Regions from separate parts of the Pseudomonas sp. KH_040 genome, predicted to be linked through region 1. Evidence: riboswitches for the same ligand, from Rfam matches in the RefSeq annotation. Region 1 holds a riboswitch; the other holds the start of a gene.

Region 1 (7,268 bases):
TGGCGAGGTCGGCGTCCATGGCCGCACTCAATTGCCGCGCCTGTGGCTGTTTGTGCAGCAGCCTGCCCAAGGTCAGCAAGTCATTGCGCACATGCGCGAAGTAATCCAGCGAATGCCCGTTGCAGGCCGACTCCAATAGATAAGAACCGACGCCATTGCGCGCCAGACCCGAGCGTGAAGTCACACCGTCGCCGAATGCCGTGGCGAACCCGCCAATCACCAGGTCCGGTTTCTGTGCGTAAAGCACTTCGCTGGCCGGGTATTGCCGCGCGATCACCGGCACACCGAAATACGTGGCTGGCCGCTGACCGGCATCGGTGTCATCCAGATACGCCACGCCAACCAGCGCTGGCCCGGCACCCAGCGCCAGGACGAGATCCGCTGCATGCTGATTGAGCGCGACGACGCGCGAAGGCGCAGCGGCGTTCCAGTCCTCGCCGCAATTACTGAAGCTGTCGGCGAGTGCCGGCATTGAACAGAGCAGGGCGCCAAGCGCTAACAGGATCGATTTCATCCCTGCGCCTTGACCAGCAAATCCGCGACCACTTCACCGCCCACCAAATGCCCCTCGACCAGCCGCTGCACCTCTTCATGGCTGTGCACGCCATACCAGCAACGTTCCGGGTACACCGTCACAATCGGCCCCAGATTGCACGGAAACTGGCAGTGCGTGCGTGTCAGCAAGACACCGCCCGGCGTCTCGATATGATCGTGCGCCAGCAAATGCCGGCGCAGGGTTTTCCATAACTGCAAGGCACCGCGCTGGGTGCAGCGCGGGCCGGTGCAGAGGAACACATGGCGCGCATGCTCGGGCACATGCGACCAGTCCGGGTGCGTATCGACGCCGTCGACGGTTTTGATTTCACTCATCAGAAGCGGTACGTGTAGCGTACTTCGGAGGTGAACGGCCGGCCGAGGTTGTCGACGTTGCTCGAACGGCTGGTGACGTAGTCGCGGTCGAAGAGGTTTTCCACCAGCAGACTCACCCGGTGTTGGTGGGCGTTGTCGAGGTAGCGATAAGCGTCGGCGTCGACCACCGAATAATTGCCGTATTCGACTTGCTTCGAGCTTTTGATATCGCGGATGTAACGGATCGCACCGCCAACACCCCACAGGCGATTTTCCGATTCATAACCCACCCGCGAGCGGGCGAAGAAGCTTGGGATGTCGTTGATCGTCACACCGGTACGCGACTCGGTGAGGTTGCGGGTCATGTCCGCTTGCAGGCTCCACTGATCGTTGAGCGCCAGTTTCGCGTCCGCCTCGAAACCGCGCATCTGGATCGTGCCTTCACCGTTGACCCACTGAATGTCATTGAGGGTGATCAGGTCGTCGATCTTGCGTTTGAACAGGGTCACGCTGGCGCTGAATTCGCGATCCAGCAGCAGGCCCTTGTAGTCGACCCCCAGCTCCGTATTGCGGCTTTTTTCCGGTTTCAGGTTGCGGTTACCGATCTCGTCGCCCGGCTCGTTGACGAACAGTTGCTCGGCGTTCGGCAGTTTGTAGGCGCTGCCGTATTGACCGCGCACCGACCAGTTGTCGTTGAGGTCATACAGCGAAGTGAGCATGCCGACCGTGGCGCTGTCGCCACCGCTCATGGCCTCGTGACGCACGCCGATGCTCGGATGCCAGTCGGGCAGGGCGTCGATCTGCGGGCGCAGTTGCGTGTAGAACGCATGGGCTTCGGCCTTGTCGTTGTCGATGATCAGCACGTCGTCCTGGCCCTTGAACCACTGGTTGTCGCTGCCGAACACCAGCACATGGCCGCCGGGCAATTCAGCCTTGCCTTCGGCCTGCACACCCCAGTCGGTGAAGCCCCAATAGTCGTTGTGATTAATGACCTTGGTGCCGCCGCCATTGACGTTGTTGACCCGGGTGTAGCGCGTGTCCCAATCGTTGATATGGCCTTTGACGAAGTAGCTCAGGCGTTCGTTGAGGGTTTGCTCGAAGGTCGCCGTAGCGATTTGCTGCACGCGGTCGTTGGTGGTTTTGTGGTTGTCCACAGGGCGGGCGAAGTCGAGATTGGCGTCGGCGTATTGGTAGAACAGTTCCAGCCGCGCATCATCGCCAAATGACTGAATCGCCTTGCCGCCGAAGGTGGTGACTTCGTAGGCGCGGTTCTTCTCGCTGACGTTTTTCAGGTCGCGGTTGCGATACGGTTGATAGCCGTCGGAAACGTTGTGGCTGACATACGCCAGCAAACCGAGATCGCCGAAACCGTTATTGAAGATGTTCTCGACGCGAGCGTCTTCGGTGGTGCCGCCAAAGCTGTCCACGCCCAGATTCACTTCGCCGGCGGCTTTGCGCGATTGCGGGCTGCGGGTGACGATGTTGATCACGCCGGATACGGCTTGGGTGCCGAACAACAGGCTCTGGCCCCCTTTGAGTACTTCGATGCGTTCGATGGCGTTGGCTGGCAAAGTGTCTAGATAGAGGCCGCCGTACAGGCGATTGTTCAGGCGCACGCCGTCGAGCAGGATCAGCGTGTCATCGTTGCGCCCGCCCAGCAGCGAATAGGTGCCGTAGTCGAACGGGCCATTTTTCGGCGCCACGTACAGGCCGGGAATGAACATCTGCATGACGCGGCTGACATCGGCACTGGGGCCGGCGCGCTCGATCTGTTCGCGGCTGACGATCTCGACCTTGCTGCCGAACTTCGCCATGTCGGCGACCGTGGTCGACTCCACCGACGGTGCGGAAACGATTTGCTGATTGAGTTCCAGTGGTGTGTCGTCGGCCAGTAGCAGCGGGCTGAACAGGCAACCAAGAAACAGGGTTGGAGCAGAAGTGTAGAAAGGTCGAATCATTGTCTTCTCGAAAAGGATCTTCGCAGAAGAGCATGCAAGAGAAGGCATCGCGCACAGCCAATACCGGCCCATGCCCGCCCACCGCAGGATTTTGCCAAACAGCAATTCAGGCCGGTCTCCGGGCTCGCGCGTATCGAGGCTTTCACCTTCCCATGGCCGTCTAACCACAGTGGTGTATCGAAAGCATCACGCGCATACCGTTGCGGGGGCAGCACCGGACTTGTTCGAAAAGAACGTACCGGTTTCCCGTTTCACCCCATGCACGGCGGCATGGGACACCTGAAACTGGGCGGCATCTGAACATTCGAATGACCGTTCGTCAACTTGCCGATACAGGTACTCGACCCGCGAATTACCAACTTTGGAAATAACTACTAAGGTCTATAGCGGTAATCACAACGCAATATCGCGCGGCGTCGACAGGCGTGAGGGATTCGCCACGTACGCTGAACAGGGAGGTTCTCATGCACGGTGCCAGCGGCCATCCTCACGGTGGGCACGCCCCGCATTTCATTCGCAGCGCTTTACTGGTCGCCATGGCCAACACCCTGATGCTCGCAGACGCTCAAGCTGCGTGCGGGCCTCTGGCGGCGGGTGCCTACAACGTCTCGCAAACCTGTTTGCCGGCGGCCGGCGTCGATGCGTCGATCAGCACGCAGTCGGGCACTACCATTACCACTACGGCGGGTTCCTCGTTGAACAGTCGTGGCAACAATGCCAACACCACGCTGACACTCACTGGCACTACGGTAAACAGCACACCCCCAACGGCCGCCAACGCAGTGTTTGCCAATGTCATCGGCACCACCGGCAACGCCAGCCTCAGCGTCAATGGCGGGACCAACACGGTGAATGTCGGCGGCAGTGGCCTGGACGCGCTGGCGATCACCAATGCCAGCGCTGGCTCGTCGACGTTTTCGGTGAGTGCCGGCACCACGCTGAACATCCTCAATACCGTGGTCGGCAATGAACACGATGGCATCGACATCAACGCCAGCGGCGGCGGGGCGATCAACCTGAATCATCAGGGCAATGGCCAGATCACGTTGCTTGGCGGCAACGGCGTCTGGACCAAAGCCACGGGCAGTGGCGAGACCAACGTCAACGTCGGCAGTGGCGTGAATATTCTGGTCAACAACGATGATGCACTCTCGGCCGGTCTTCCGATCATTGACGACACTTTGCCGACTGCCGGCATTGGTAACCACGCCGGCGTGCATACCCGCGCAGTCAATGGCAACACCACACTGATCAACGCGGCGAATGTGCAAAGCATCGGCATGAACGCCTTTGGCTTGTTCACCGAGGGCGGCACAGGCAATACCCGCCTGACCAACAGCGGCAACCTGAGTACCAGCGGCCTCAACGGTTTCGGCATTCGTTCGTTTTCCAGCGTTGGCAGCATCGCCATCGTCAACGACGGCGCCATCACCACCACGGGTGGCGGCGCCCACGGTATCTATGCCAATGACAATGTCGGCGGCAGCGGTTCGATCAGCATCGAGAACAATGCTGCCATTAACGTCGGCAGCACGGCCAATGCCGCCGGTTCGCGGGCGATCTACGTGATCAAGCGCGGTACCGGTGATGTCGCGATCACGGGTAGCGGCAATATCAAAGTACTCGGCGACATCAACACCACCCGGGCCTACGCGATCATTGTCAGTGCCGAAAACAACAATGTGCTGATTGATTACTCGGGCGATCTGTTCGCCAGCGGGTTTGGCGCGGGCGGTATACGGGTCGATTCGACCGGCGGCAATGTTCAGGTCAACTACCGTGGCGATCGCATCGAAACCCTGCACAGCAACGCCAACGGCATCTATGCCTCGACGCAGTCGCCGACGGGCACGGTCAACGTCAATTCCGGCGGCACGATCATCACCCACTCGAACACTGGCTCGGGCGACGGCACGGGCATTGGTGCTTTTGGTATCCAGGCGCTGACGCTGGGCGGCGACGTCGGTGTCGTGTTCAACGGCCCGCTGATCGACGTCAACGGTCAGGGCGCGGCGATTCTGGCCGGCAATGCCTTCAACTCAGGCAGTGGGCTGGGCACATTGAGTGTCAGTAACAGCGGGGAGTTGATCGCGCGGGGCAATCAACAACGCGGTATCCGAACGTTTTCGGTCACTGGCGCGCAAAGTGTGGTCAACAGCGGCGCGATCCAGACCTTCGGTGCCAGCGACAGTCAGGGCATTCTCGCCCAGGCCTCGGGCGCCGCGAATTTGACCGTCAACAACAGCGGCGCGATCACTACTCGAGGCGTTGGCTCGTCGGCCATAGACGCCTTGACCGAGGGCGGCAGCGTCAATGTCAGTAACAGCGCCACGCTTCAGGGTGGGTGGGCCGATAGCAGCGGCATCGCCCTTGGCGGTGCGAGCCAGACGTTGACCAACTCAGGTGCGATCACTGCGCTTAGCGATGTCGCCGTACGCGCCGATGCGACCACACCGGGCACGACGTTTGCGCTCAACAATACCGGGCAGATAACCGGCGTTATGAATGCCGTCAGCGCGGCCAGCACGGTGGCCAACAGCGGCACCTGGACACTGCGCAATTTCACCGCCAGTAGTGCCAGCGGCAGTCGCGATACCTGGGGCGTTGCCGTCAGTGATCTCGGCTCATCGGGCGCCAACAGCATCGACAACAGCGGTGTGATTCGTCTGGCGGCGCAACCGGCGACGGGCATCGTCAGCTTCAACGCCAGCGGCGCCTATCTGCCCTTGGGGCAAACGGCCAATACGCCGACGCTGGGCGGTGCTGTACAGGGCCAGTTGCTCGGTGTAAACCGATTCACCCATAGCGGCACGCTCGACCTTGCCGCCGGCAGCAACACGGTCGGCAATGTGTTGCTGATCAGCGGGGCCAACACCGTCGGCACCGATGGCGGCGGGGTGTTCGTGTCCAATGGCGGCCGGCTGCTGCTTAACACCACGTTGAATGGTGGTGGCGCGAACAGCCTCTCGGACATGCTGGTTGTGGATTCGACAACCACCGCCAGCGGCGGCGCCACCGGCGTGATCGTGAGCAATGTCGGCGGCCAGGGCGATCTGACTCAGGGCAATGGTATTGCGGTGGTCGAACTGCTCAACAAGACCGAAGCCGCGAGCGACGCCAATGCCTTTCAACTGGCCCGGCGTGTTGTCGCCGGTCCGTACGAATATCGCCTGCAGCAAGGTGCCCAGGACGGTAGCGGCAAGGACACTTGGTATCTGCGCTCGGACGCGGTACCGCCGGACGGTCCTCCAGGCCCTGATCCCGATCCCGATCCCGATCCCGATCCGACGCCCGATCCTTCCCCGGTACCCAATTACCGTCCGGAAGTTTCGCTGTACGGTGCCGTGCCCGCGCTGGCCCTGGTTTACGGCCGGACAATGGTCGACACCCTTCACGAGCGGGTCGGCGAGGAACGCCTGAATCGCGGTGATCCATTGCCCAAGGAAGACGAATCGACGTTGGCGCCATCGATGGGCTGGGGCCGGGTGATCTACCGCAGCGGCAAACAGGATGGCGACCGCAAAAACGCCTTGGGCAACACACCCGAGTACAACTATGACCTGACGGCATTTCAGGTCGGCACCGACCTTTACCGCAAGGACCGGCCCGACGGCAGTCACGAGCAGGCCGGGCTGTCATTGTCCGCCGGCACCATCGACGCCGGCGTCAGCCACTACACCCGCCGCGCCGCCGGCGAAGACACCTTGCGTGCGTACGGCGTCGGCGCGTACTGGACGCACTTCGGCCCCTCCGGCTGGTATCTGGACGGGGTGTTGCAGGTCAACCGCTTTGACATCGAAGCCAAACCCAACGACATGGCCAAACTGAAAACCCGCGGTTGGGGCTACACCGCCTCGCTGGAAAACGGCTACCCGTTCGAGGTCGACAAAGACTGGTACATCGAGCCGCAATTGCAAGCGATCTACAGTTACGTCGATCTGGACAGCAGCGATGACGTCGGCGCGAAGATTCGCTTCAAGGACGTCGACTCACTGATTGGCCGCGCCGGCGTGCGTATCGCCAAGGACTGGGACACCGAGGGCGTCGACAACAGCGCACTGCGCACCAATGGCTGGATCCGTCCGAGCATCTGGCATGAGTTCAAGGGGCAACCGAAAACCGAGTTTTCCTCCGAGTCGGGGTACATTCCGTTCGAATCCGATATTCAGGGCACGTGGGGTGAAGTGAATGTCGGGGTGGATTACCAGGCCAATCAACGCACCACGTTTACCGCATCGGCTGGCTATCGTCAGGGGTTCGACGGTGACAGCCATGGGTATGACGCGATGCTGGGGTTCAAGATCAATTTCTAGGGCTTTTGTACACGCCGCAAACCCTACATTGGATGGCTTGCTGACGCTCGGCCCTATATCCTTCACGCCTGTTTGATGGACTGACTTAGGGAAGAATTGCATGCCGTTCAGGGTGATGGTGGTCGGTGGTTACGGAAATTTCGGCAGT
Region 2 (7,268 bases), 930 kb from region 1:
TGATCGTGGTCATCGTGGTCGTCATCGCCTTCACCGTGGTGGTGATCATGATGGCTGTGACGGCTGTCGATGTGTTCTTCGGAACCGGCGCCGAGGCCGATCAGCACGTCCAGTGGCAGACGACCGTTGCTGGCTTCGATGATCTTCACCGCTGGCGGCAGCTCTTCGGCGACTTCAGCGCGAACGCGAGCGAGATCTTCCGCGCTGGTCTGGTCGGCCTTGTTGAGGATGACGAGGTCGGCGCTGGCCAGTTGGTCGGCGAACAGTTCGTGCAGCGGCGATTCGTGATCGAGGTTCGGATCGAGTTTGCGCTGGGCATCGACCTGATCCGGGAACGCGGCGAAAGTGCCGGCAGCGACGGCCGGGCTGTCGACCACAGTGATCACCGCGTCAACGGTGCAGGCGCTGCGGATTTCCGGCCACTGGAAGGCTTGCACCAGCGGTTTTGGCAGGGCCAGGCCCGAGGTTTCGATAAGGATGTGGTCGAGATCGCCGCGACGGGCAACCAGTTCGCGCATCACCGGGAAGAATTCTTCCTGAACGGTGCAGCACAGGCAGCCGTTGGCCAGCTCGTAAACGCGGCCGGTGGCTTCTTCTTCGGTGCAACCGATGGTGCATTGCTTGAGGATTTCACCGTCAATGCCCAACTCGCCAAACTCGTTGACGATCACCGCGATACGACGGCCCTGAGCGTTGTCGAGCATGTGCCGCAGCAGCGTGGTTTTGCCCGAACCGAGGAAGCCGGTGACGATGGTGACGGGGAGTTTGGCCAGTGTTTTCATCGGTATGCCCTTTGGCAAGCGGCGGGCATACGGGACGAGAACCGGCAACGCGCGTGCGTGCCCGGAGAGTTCGCCACCGGATCACCCCGCCCGGTTGAATTGAGAATCTGTGACGAGGCAGGTCTCCTGGCTGACGGCGTTCAGGCGCTGGGCCTGGCGTTTGCTGCGCCTTCCCGCGGGCTCATCAGTTGAGCTGGCAGTGGCGTGGCAGCGAACATCACCGTTCACAGTTGCGGGGGCAGCCGCGGCATTGACCGCGTTCCCTTCTTAGCTTCGGCAACGGCCGAAGAACCTCGAAGGCGCAAGGCTACGCATCGTCTAAGGGTGGGTCAATGGGCGTTGAGATTTGGTTTTGGGGGCATATCCGTTGCTGCGGGTGCTGCCGCTGGCGGTTTCGCTCTTACAGCGAGTCCCTTTTTCAAACGCCAAAAAGGAACCAAAAGGCTTTGCCCCGGCGTACGGCACTTCGCTGAGGCTCAGTGTTCCCTCGCTACGGTGTCCATCCGGGGGCATCGCCTACGGTTTGCTTCGCTGCACCTCCTCTCGATGTGTTCGACTTCGTCGAACGGCGCTGCGCGCCTAACCCCCGGATGAACACCTTCGCTCGGCCTGCCGAAGGGGCAAAAGATCAAAAGCCAAAGCCAAAGCCAAAGCCAAAGCCAAAGCCAAAGCCAGATCAAGAGCCCCTCACCCTAGCCCTCTCCCGGAGGGAGAGGGGACTGACCGAGTGGTTTGGTAGGGTTACGCCGACGTGAGATATCGCGTTGAACTCAAGCTTTGAAAAGCACATAAATCGGCTTCCTCTACCTCGGGAGATTGGACTGATCGAGGCGTTTGGGGGAGGTACGCCGACGTGCGATACCGCGTTGAACTCAGATTTTGAAAGGCCCAAAAATCGGCTCCCTCTCCCTCGGGAGAGGGCTGGGGTGAGGGGCGAATCCACCACAAATCCAAAGCCGAACACGCTGTGCTCCTCACCACTCAATAGGCCGAGTGTCAGCTCGCCTGCTCTTGATCTTGATCCACGGGCGACGTCGGAAGGCTGAGTGGAGGGATTGATCCGGGCGTGGGAGCGCAGCGACCGTTTGGCGCAGCCAAACACAGCGGGAGTAGGTGCAGCGAAGCAAACCGGAGACGCTGCGCCCGGATCGATCCCGGAGCGAAGGAACCCCGAGCCCCAGCGAGCGGGCCGCACGTAGGAGCAAGCCTTTTTGGTTACTTTTTTCTGGGCCGGCACTCCGGGCGTCTGGAAAAAGTGACCCGCCGTAAGGGCGGAACCCTAATCAGCAACACCCGCAGCAACGGATATACACCCAAAAATTGACCAAAACCCCACCCCCATGCTCTCCTACACAACTTGTTACGGGTGCCCTTCACAGGGTGAAACGGGAAACCGGTGAATCATGTGCTTTACTCAAGCCCATGTCAGTCCGGTGCTGCCCCCGCAACGGTAAGCGAGCGAAGCGTCAAAACCACTGTGTCAGCAAGGCATGGGAAGGTGACGCTTGCAGGTCGGCCTGACGCCAACCCCTCGTGAGCCCGGAGACCGGCCCGCAACACACAGCCCGCATTTTGTGCGTCGCTGAACATAACAAACCCGCGGTGGGCGGGCGCTGTTCGAACCTCTGCGAGCCCGACCCGCAGGGGTTTTCATGCGCTCGATTCACCCACTGACACTCCAGAGGGAAGCGCCATGTCGATCATCAGCAGCACCGGCAGCAACACGGACAAAATCGTCAGCACCACCACCCTGAGCCAACGCCTGAGCGCTGCGATCTTCGCGTCGATCCTCGGCGCCAGCCTGGTCTACTTCGCCGGTTTCTCGCACATCGAGGCGGTGCACAACGCCGCTCACGATACCCGTCACAGCGCCGCGTTCCCGTGCCACTGAGACCTGCCGACATGATCAAGCGTATTGCGCAAACCGCAGGTTTCACCGGCCTGCTGGCCGCCCTGCTCCTCACTCTGCTGCAAAGCTTCTGGGTTTCACCGCTGATTATTCAGGCTGAAACCTACGAGAAAGCCGAGCCGGTGGCTGTTCATGAACACGCCGAAGGCGCCACGGCCGGCCACACCCACGATGCCGAAGCCTGGGAGCCGGAAGACGGCTGGCAGCGCGTGGTATCGACCACAGGCGGCAATCTGGTGGTGGCTGTCGGTTTCGCCCTGATGCTCGCGGGCCTCTACACCCTGCGCGCGCCGACCAAAACCTCGCAAGGCCTGCTCTGGGGTCTGGCCGGTTACGCGACCTTCGTCCTCGCGCCAACCCTGGGCCTGCCGCCCGAGTTGCCGGGCACCGCTGCCGCTGATCTGGCCTCACGACAAATGTGGTGGATCGGCACGGCCGCTTCGACCGCTGTCGGCCTGTCGCTGATCGTGTTCAGCCGTCACTGGCTGATGAAGATCCTTGGTGTGGCCATCCTCGCCGTGCCGCACGTGATCGGCGCGCCGCAGCCGCAAGTGCATTCGATGCTCGCGCCGGAAGCACTGGAAGCCCAGTTCAAAATCGCTTCGCAGCTAACCAACGTAGTGTTCTGGCTGGCCTTGGGCCTGATCAGCGCCTGGTTGTTCCGCCGCAAAAGCGATGGTCAATACCACGCATGACCGATGACAGCGCAGTGCCGACCTTCGTGATCGGCCTGGGCTGCCAGCGCGGCTGCCCGGCCAGCACGCTGCGCGCATTGCTTGACCAAGCCTTACAGGCACACCGAATCGAGCTGCAAGCGGTCAAAGCGTTGGCCAGCATCGACTTGAAGCGCGACGAGCCAGGGCTGCAAGAACTTGCCGCGCAACTGGCCCTGCCCTTGCTGTACTTCAGCAGCGAGGAATTGGCCACTTATCAGCAACGACTCAGTCACCATTCGCAAATCGCCTTCGAACGCACCGGTTGCTACGGCGTCGCCGAAAGTGCGGCACTGGCCCTCGCCGAACAGTTGATTCAGGCACCGGCAAAACTGCTGATTTCCCGGCAGAAATACGCCCAGGCCACGTTGGCATTGGCCGGCGCGGCGTAAAATCCCGATAATCCCCGCCATTGATCATGAGCAATCTTCATCTGAAGCGTTGTTGCACCTCTTTTCCAAGGATTTAACGATGACTGTCTACTTCATCGGCGCCGGCCCCGGCGACCCGGAATTGATCACCGTCAAAGGCCAGCGGCTGATCCGCAGTTGCCCGGTGATTATCTATGCAGGTTCGTTGGTGCCGGCAGCGGTGCTCGACGGCCATCAAGCCGAGACGGTGGTCAACAGCGCTGAGCTGCACCTCGAACAGATCATCGGACTGATCAAAACCGCGCATGCCAACGGCCAGGATGTGGCGCGGGTGCATTCCGGCGATCCGAGTCTGTATGGCGCGATTGGTGAGCAGATTCGTTATCTGCGTGAGCTGGATATTCCGTTTGAGATCATTCCCGGGGTGACCGCGACCGCTGCGTGTGCGGCGTTGCTTGGCGCGGAACTGACACTGCCGGACGTGTCGCAGAGCGTGATTCTGACCCGCTACGCCGATAAAACCGCCATGCCGGCCGGTGAGGAATTGGGCAGCCTGGCGCAGCACGGCGCAACCATGGCGATTCATCTGGGGGTCAACCATCTGGAGAAGATTCTGGCGGAGCTGTTGCCTCATTACGGCGCAGACTGCCCGATTGCGGTGATCCACCGGGCGACGTGGCCGGATCAGGATTGGGTGGTGGGGACGCTGGCGGATATTGCCGGGAAGGTTGAGGCCAAAGGGTTTCGGCGTACGGCGTTGATTCTGGTGGGACGCGTGTTGGGCAGTGAGGTTTTTAGCGAGTCATCGTTGTATCGCGCCGGGCATGCTCACCTCTATCGCCCATGAAGCCTGCTCGCGAATGCATTCCTGAATGTCGCCCATAAAAAAACGGCGCTCACGGGGCGCCGTTTTTCATGTCCGCAGCGAACACCTTAGTAGTAGGCGTTTTCTTTCTGCGTGTGGTCGGTCACGTCGCGAACGCCCTTGAGCTCCGGGATGCGTTCGAGCAAGGTGCGCTCGATGCCTTCCTTCAAGGTCACGTCCGCCTGGCCGCAGCCCTGGCAACCGCCACCGAACTGCAGAACGGCGATGCCGTCTTCAACCACATCGATCAGGCTGACCTGACCGCCGTGGCTGGCCAGACCCGGGTTGATTTCGGTTTGCAGGTAATAGTTGATGCGCTCGTTGACCGGGCTGTCAGCGTTGACCATCGGTACTTTGGCGTTTGGCGCCTTGATGGTCAGTTGACCGCCCATGCGGTCGGTGGCGTAGTCGACCACGGCGTCATCGAGAAACGCTTCGCTGAAGTGATCGATATACGCGGTGAAGCTTTTCAGCCCCAGCGCGGTGTCTTCAGGTTTTTCTTCGCCCGGCTTGCAGTAGGCAATGCAGGTTTCGGCGTACTGGGTGCCAGGCTGGGTGATGAAGACGCGGATGCCGATGCCCGGGGTGTTCTGCTTGGAGAGCAGATCAGCCAGGTAATCGTGGGCGGCGTCGGTAATGGTAATAGCGGTCATGGAAACTCCTCGCAGGCTTGGGCGCAGTTTACGCCAATCGTTGCGCCGGACAAAGTCCTAGTATTTTTGTCGGGAAAGATTCTCGTCAGGCTCTTCGTCGATTTGCGCCTTGAGCCAGCGATAGCTGCGCTTTTCCACCCACTCGTAGCTCAACCAGGAGCCGACACCGATGGCCAGCGCGCAGACGACAAACATCAAATACGGGTTGATGCCGTAGCGCCGGGCCAGAAAACCGCCTGCCGACAGCACCAGAACGTGCATCAGGTACACCGAATACGAGCAATCACCGAGCAGTTTGAGTACCCGACTGCGCTCGACATAACGCTCAAGTGAGATACACGCCATCACCAGCACGGCGCTCGGCACACCCCAGTTCAGCAGCCTCGGCGCCGGCGGCAACTGATAGATCGTCAGCAATACCGCCACGATTGCCGCCAGCGGCAGCCACAGTCCCGCACCGATCCAGCCCCGGCGATAAAGCATGCCGATGCCAATCCCCAGCAGGAATTCATAGACGATGTCCGAACGATAGAACTCGCTGATCCAGCCAAACCCGGTCCAGGTCTGACACACGGCGAACAACAGCGCCGCGACCACCAACAGACGCACCTGCAAGCGAAACAACAGCGCCCAGGCAAACAGCACGTAGAAAAGGATTTCGTAATTCAACGTCCAGCCGACATTGAGCGTCGGGTAGATGCCGTAACCGCCGGGGTTCTCGGTAGGAATGAACAGCAACGACAACAGCAGATGGCCCCAGTCCACCGTTTGATCCGGCAATATGGGCTGGGCAAACACCACCAGCAGCGCCATCAATAGCGTGTAGAGCCAATACGCCGGGACGATGCGAAACAGCCGATACAAGAGAAAACGCGCCGGCGGCAGCGGTTTGTTTTCGGTCGAGAGGAAAATCACCAGGCCGCTGATGACAAAGAAAATATCGACGCCCACCGCTCCTTTATCGATGAACAGTTGCCCGATCGGTCCGCGTGCCTTGAAGTCGAAGAAAATCTGCATGAAGTGATGGCAGACCACCGTCCACGCGGCCAGCGCACGCAGGGCTTGCACTGAAATCAACATCACCTGCTCCCGATCACACCCTCAAATTCACCTCAATCCCTGTAGGAGCTACGGCACGCTGCGATCTTTCGATCTTGATTTTGAAAGATCAAAAGATCGCAGCCTCGTTTCACTCGACAGCTCCTACAGGGTTTTGCGGTGTTGCTTGAAGTTGGGACAGCAGGACGCTCTCAAACGATCAAAGATTCTCGTAGCGGTTCATGTCCAGCACACCCTCTTCCACCGGATCGGTTTCGTGGATGTACTGACTCAAATCGTGGAAATAGAACCAGAATTGCGGATGACTGCGCCGAATTCCCCAACGTTCGACGATTTTCTCGAAGCGGTTGGCATCTTTGGCGTTTTCCATGGCATCGACAAATTCCGCCACTTGGTCGGCAGGAATGTTGAACATGAAGTTCGGATAACTGCTGAGCACGCCCGGATAAATCGTGATCGTGTCCAGCCCAGGCTGATAGCGCAGCGACTCACCAAGCAGGAACGCCACGTTGCTGTGCGCACGGTTGCGCAGCAGGCTGTAGACCTCGCGCTTGCCGTTGGCCGTTTCTATGCGCAGCATGGTCGCTTCCGGCAACTGGTCGATCACCTTCAAGCCGGCCGCCGGGCGCGACGTCAGGCGACTCAGCGCCTGCTCGGCATTTTGCAGCGCCGGGTCAATATTCGGCCGTGAGCAGTAAGCGCCGTCGCAACGGTTGATCGGATCGGGCCGCGCGTTGAGGTCGCCGTAACGCGCCAGCAATTGCATGGCGAAGTCGTATTTCGGATCCTTTTCATCGAGCTTCAGCGCCGTCGGCTTGTCGTCATCGATCGCCTCATAATCGAGCCACATCTTGAACTGGCCGCTGCTCTGGTACCAATCGTCGAGGTAATCCTCGCGGGAATCGGCGGGCATCAG

The links. Region 1 has a riboswitch for cobalamin ahead of AC3IUF_RS17040 (TonB-dependent receptor plug domain-containing protein). Riboswitches for the same ligand answer to the same signal wherever they lie in the genome.
Region 2: linked by a shared signal. The riboswitch ahead of AC3IUF_RS13080 (CbtB domain-containing protein) and the one ahead of AC3IUF_RS17040 (TonB-dependent receptor plug domain-containing protein) in region 1 are both predicted to bind cobalamin.

The regions. Positions count from the first base shown of each region.
Region 1 covers NZ_CM174487.1:3,825,036-3,832,303, reverse strand. The annotation lists gene AC3IUF_RS17050 (ABC transporter substrate-binding protein) at 1-514, opposite strand, end outside; gene AC3IUF_RS17045 ((2Fe-2S) ferredoxin domain-containing protein) at 511-870, opposite strand; gene AC3IUF_RS17040 (TonB-dependent receptor plug domain-containing protein) at 870-2,807, opposite strand; cobalamin riboswitch at 2,900-3,105, opposite strand; gene AC3IUF_RS17035 (autotransporter outer membrane beta-barrel domain-containing protein) at 3,272-7,120, shown strand; gene AC3IUF_RS17030 (saccharopine dehydrogenase family protein) at 7,221-7,268, shown strand, end outside.
Region 2 covers NZ_CM174487.1:2,897,757-2,905,024, reverse strand. The annotation lists gene cobW (cobalamin biosynthesis protein CobW) at 1-782, opposite strand, end outside; cobalamin riboswitch at 882-1,093, opposite strand; cobalamin riboswitch at 2,130-2,351, shown strand; gene AC3IUF_RS13080 (CbtB domain-containing protein) at 2,476-2,673, shown strand; gene AC3IUF_RS13075 (CbtA family protein) at 2,685-3,386, shown strand; gene AC3IUF_RS13070 (cobalamin biosynthesis protein) at 3,383-3,796, shown strand; gene cobM (precorrin-4 C(11)-methyltransferase) at 3,876-4,622, shown strand; gene nfuA (Fe-S biogenesis protein NfuA) at 4,709-5,293, opposite strand; gene AC3IUF_RS13055 (acyltransferase family protein) at 5,351-6,373, opposite strand; gene AC3IUF_RS13050 (fatty acid cis/trans isomerase) at 6,552-7,268, opposite strand, start outside.